DNA from 2 places in the Streptomyces enissocaesilis genome. Region 1 is predicted to be linked to the other one. Evidence: riboswitches for the same ligand, from Rfam matches in the RefSeq annotation. Region 1 holds a riboswitch; the other holds the start of a gene.
The links. Region 1 has a riboswitch for cobalamin ahead of ABD374_RS24345 (ABC transporter substrate-binding protein). Riboswitches for the same ligand answer to the same signal wherever they lie in the genome.
Positions count from the first base shown of each region.

Region 2: another riboswitch for cobalamin. It lies ahead of ABD374_RS20565 (ribonucleoside-diphosphate reductase subunit alpha); the one in region 1 lies ahead of ABD374_RS24345 (ABC transporter substrate-binding protein).

Region 1 covers NZ_BAAAUD010000047.1:409,988-412,429, reverse strand. Annotated here, with positions in the region: gene ABD374_RS24355 (M67 family metallopeptidase) at 1-307, shown strand, start outside; gene ABD374_RS34725 (helix-turn-helix domain-containing protein) at 196-555, opposite strand; gene ABD374_RS24350 (hypothetical protein) at 546-857, shown strand; cobalamin riboswitch at 849-984, shown strand; gene ABD374_RS24345 (ABC transporter substrate-binding protein) at 1,026-2,036, shown strand; gene ABD374_RS24340 (FecCD family ABC transporter permease) at 2,045-2,442, shown strand, end outside.
Region 2 covers NZ_BAAAUD010000041.1:46,656-49,097, reverse strand. Annotated here, with positions in the region: gene ABD374_RS20565 (ribonucleoside-diphosphate reductase subunit alpha) at 1-1,455, opposite strand, end outside; cobalamin riboswitch at 1,599-1,722, opposite strand; partial or broken gene ABD374_RS20560 (Uma2 family endonuclease) at 1,835-2,418, shown strand.

The DNA.
Region 1 (2,442 bases):
CGAGCGCTTCATCCCGATGCTGAACGCCGCCCGCTCGCCCACGTTCTACGAGTTCGACTCCTCGGACCTGCTCAAGCTCTACCGCGACATGGACGACCGGGACGAGGAGCCCGTGATCATCTACCACTCGCACACCGCCACCGAGGCCTACCCGTCGCGCACCGACATCAGCTACGCGAACGAGCCCGGCGCCCACTACGTCCTGGTCTCCACCGCCGACACGGACGACGCCGGCCCCTTCCAGTTCCGTTCGTTCCGCATCGTGGACGGCGTGATCACGGAGGAAGACGTCAAGGTCGAGGGGTAACCGCCGCCGGCCACGGCCGTACCGCGAAAGCGTGCGGCGTACGCGGACGGGGCCACCCCGAAGCGCCGGGCGAAGGCCCGGCGCGGGCTCTCGTCGCTGCCGGTGCCACTGCGCGCGGCCGCCCCGGTGACCCCGGCCCCGCCCTCCAGCAGGACGCGCGCCGCCTCCAGCCGTACGCCCTCCACGAACCCGGCGGGCGAGGTGCCCGTACGGTCCCGGAACGGCCGCGTCGGATGGCGTGCCGACACCCGCCCGGCGGGCCGTCGCCCGCAGGCTGCGGCCGGCCGCCGGATCGGCGACGACGGCGCCGAGCAGCGGACGCACCACCGGATCACGGGTCGGCGGCGTACGGGACGCGGCGGACCACCGCGACCGGCCGCCGGGCCGCTGGAGGAACACCACCAGGTCGATCACCCCCGAACCGGACACCGCCTTCGGCAACGTCAAGGCCGGCGTACGGGAGCACTTCGTGCCCGGATACGAGCGCGGCGACTTCGCCGAGACCGTCCAGGACTCCGCCCGGCCCGAGTGGGGCCGGCCAGAGCCCTGATGGGAGACTGGGCGCGACCCGGGCGGCAGGACCCAGGAAGCCGGTGCGAATCCGGCACGGTCCCGCCACTGTGACCAGGCATCAGCACGCCTGGAAGCCAGGAACTGACCTGCCGCCTTCCGCACCACCGACCAGGGGACGAGGAAATCCCCCGGAGGAGGCACCACCGTGTCCAGCCGCACCCGGCGTTCCCGCCGCGCACTCGTCGCCGCCACCGCCACCCTGCTCCCCCTCACCGCTTGCGGCACCGGGGCACCCGCGGACGGCGGCAACAAGCCCGGCCCCGCCGCGAAAGCGGCCCCCGGCTTCCCCTACACCGTCACCAACTGCGGTGTGAAGACGACGTACCAGGCACCCCCCACCCGCGTCGTCACCATGAACCAGCACGTCACCGAGGTGATGCTGGAACTCGGCCTCGCCAAGTCCCTCGCCGGGACCGCCTACCTCGACGACAAGGTGCTCCCCGCGTACGAGAAGGAGTACAAGGCCGCCCCGGTGCTGGCCGAGGAGTACCCCTCGTACGAGAAGCTGCTCGCCGCCAACCCCGACTTCGTGTACGGCGGTTACGCGTCCGCCTTCGCCGCCGGCGACGGCCGGAGCCGCGAGGCACTGAAGAAGTCCGGCATCGACTCCCGTCTCAACGTGGAGTCCTGCCCCGGCGCCGGCCGGACGACCATGGACGACCTCTACCGGGAAATCCGCGAGGTCGGCCGCACCTTCGGCATCGGCGACCGCGCCGAACGCTGGATCGACCGGGCCGAGGCGAGGGCCGCCGCCACCGGGAAGAAGCTGAAGGACACCCGCCCCGTCCCCGTCTTCGTCTACGACAGCGGCGACAAAACCGCCTTCACCGTCGGCGGCGCCGGCATCGGCAACGAAATGATCACCCGTGCGGGCGGCAGGAACGTCTTCGCCGACCTCCCCAAGGCATTCGGCGACGCCTCCTGGGAGAGCGTCGTCGACCGCCGGCCCGAGGTGATCCTCATCGTCGACTACGGCGCCACCACCGTCGCCCAGAAGAAGAAGCGCCTGCTCGAAGACCCGGCCCTCGCCGACGTCCCCGCCATCAAGAACAAGCGCTTCGCCGTCCTGCCGCTCTCCGACATGGTCCTCGGCGTACGGGCGCCCGCCGCCGTCGACACCCTCGCGCGCCGGCTCCACACCGAGCCCGGGAAGTAGCGGACGCCGTGAGCTGCAAGACCCCCGCCGCCCGCGGGCGGCTGCGCCACGCCCTGGTCCTCACCGCGCTCGCCGCCCTGCTCGCCGGGGCGGCCGTCGCCGGACTCGCCCTGGGGTCGGTACGGATCCCGGCCGGCCAGGTCCTGGACATCGTCACCGGCTCCGCCGGGCCCGGCCCGTACCGCACGATCGTCCTCGACGTACGGCTGCCGCGCGTCCTGCTCGGTGCCGTCGTCGGCGCCGGGCTCGCCGTCATCGGCACCGTCCTCCAGGCCCTCGTGCGCAACCCCCTCGCCGACCCCTTCCTCCTCGGCGTCTCCTCCGGCGCCTCGGTCGGCGCGGTCGGCGTCATCGTGCTCGGCATCGGCGCGGGCCTCGCCACCACCGTCACCGTCCCGCTCGCCGC
Region 2 (2,442 bases), on a different contig from region 1:
GACGGTCTCGTCCAGCCGCTCCCAGTCGATCTCGCCGTTCCGGGACACGAACGAACCGAGGTTGACGGAACCGAGGTTGCAGACGGCCGTCTCACCGTCGTCCGTGACCTCCAGGATCTCGGTGCACAGGTTCGAGGAGTGGACGACGGAGCCCGGCTCGGCGGTCTGGTTCGCCGTACGGTTCGACGCGTCCTTGAACGTCATCCAGCCGTTCCCGGTCTGCGCGAGGGTACGCATCATCCGGCCGTACAGCTGGCGCGCGGGAATCGTCGTACGGGCCAGACCGTCCGCCTCCGCCTTGCGGTACGCCCGGTCGAACGCGTCGCCCCACAGGTCGACGAGCTCGGGAACGTCCGCGGGCGAGAACAGCGACCAGTCGGTGTCCGCGTCGACGCGGCGCATGAACTCGTCGGGGATCCAGTGCGCGAGGTTCAGGTTGTGCGTACGCCGCGCCTCCTCGCCCGTGTTGTCGCGCAGTTCCAGGAACTCCTCGATGTCCGCGTGCCAGGTTTCCAGGTAGACGCAGGCCGCGCCCTTGCGCCGGCCGCCCTGGTTGACGGCGGCGACCGACGAGTCGAGGGTGCGCAGGAAGGGGACGATGCCGTTCGAGTGACCGTTGGTGCCGCGGATCAGGGAGCCGCGGGCGCGGATGCGGGAGTACGAGAGGCCGATGCCGCCCGCGTGCTTGGAGAGGCGCGCGACCTCGTGGTAGCGGCCGTAGATCGAGTCGAGCTCGTCGAGCGGCGAGTCCAGCAGGTAGCAGGAGGACATCTGCGGGTGACGCGTACCGGAGTTGAAGAGCGTCGGCGAGGACGGCAGGTAGTCCAGGCGGCTCATCAGGCGGTACAGCGCGGCGACCTCGTCGGCGGCCGCGGGGGAGTCGTCCTTGGCCAGACCGGACGCCACGCGCAGCATGAAGTGCTGCGGGGTCTCGATCACCTGACGGGTGATCGGGTGGCGCAGGAGGTAGCGGCTGTAGACCGTGCGCAGGCCGAAGTAGCCGAAGCGGTCGTCGGCGGCCGGGTCGACCAGCGCGTCGAGGCGGGCCGCGTGGGCGGTCACGAAGCCGGCCGTACGGTCGGCGATCAGGCCCTCGCGGTGGCCGACGGACACCGACTCGGAGAAGGTGCGGACGCCCTGCGTCGCCGCCTCGTCGCGGATCGTCCGGGTCAGGAGGCGTGCCGCGAGCCGGGAGTACGCCGGGTCCTCGGAGATCAGCCCGGCGGCGGCGTCGGTGGCGAGGCCCCGGAGCTCGGCCGCGTCCGACGCCGCGTTGCGGCCGCGCAGGGCGGCCGCGGCGACCCTGCCCGGGTCGGTGTCGGGAAGGTCGGCGGTCAGGTCGGTGAGGGTCCGCAGCAGTGCGGTCCCGGCTCCGGGCCCGTCGGACGGCTCCGTCGACTCCGCTGGATCCGTCGGCTCCGTGGCAGTTGCCGGATCGGCTGACGCGATGGTCACGGGGTGCTCTCCCTCGCTCGGCTCGGGGCCGGCGGGGAACGGGGGGGGCGTACGGGCACACGTCACCCCGGGAAGGGCGGCATACCGCGTAGCGTCCACCGGCCCAACCGCGAGGCCCGGACGTGTCGGTGTCCGGTTCGGTCGAGCCGGACACACCGTCGGCAGGTCTTCGGACTCCTGGGTGCGCAGAAGCGCACCGATCACACCGTTGCGGGACAGTTCCGGATTCACACCGGATTCCCCTGCGGCGACAGCGAGCATGAGCATACATGTGGGGGCGGTTGGGTGAAGCGGCCCCCACATGTTGTGTCACACGGGAAGAGCGAAGGTGGTTGTCACAGCGCTCCGCTATCGTCGTGAGCACACGGAGGTACGCCCCATGTCAGCTGTCGCCGACCGGCCCCACCCGCTCCCCGAAGAATTCGACGAGGCCACGCGCACACTGGCCCGCACGACCGAGGGCGTGCGGCGGGAACTCATCGACGGGAGGCTGAGGGGAGGGTTGTGCCGGACGGGGACCACGGGCGAATCATTCAGTGGCTGACACGCATCTGTATGCAGTCCCGTCCCGAGCTGTGGCTCCACCCCGACCAGGGACTGAAGGTGCAGGCATGCCGGAAGGGCCGTGCGCGCCCCGACGGCTCACTCGCACCCGGTGATGCCTTCGTGGGGCAGGGCGAGTGAGCCGATCCCGACTCCGTGCTGATGGTCGTCGAGGTCACGTCGTACGACACCGCCACCGACCAGCGCGACCGGGTGGAAAAGCCGCGTGCCTACGCCGAGACCGGCATCCCGGTCTACCTGCTGATCGACCGCGACACCCGCGAGGTGACCGTCTGCAGCGAGCCCGACGGCGTCCGGTACGAGAACGCGCACACGGTCCCGTTCGGCAAGCAGGTGGCGCTGCCGGGCCCGGTGGAGATCACCCTGGAGACCGAAGCGCTGAAGGAGTGGGTGCGCTGACGCCGACGGGCCGCCGCATCCCCG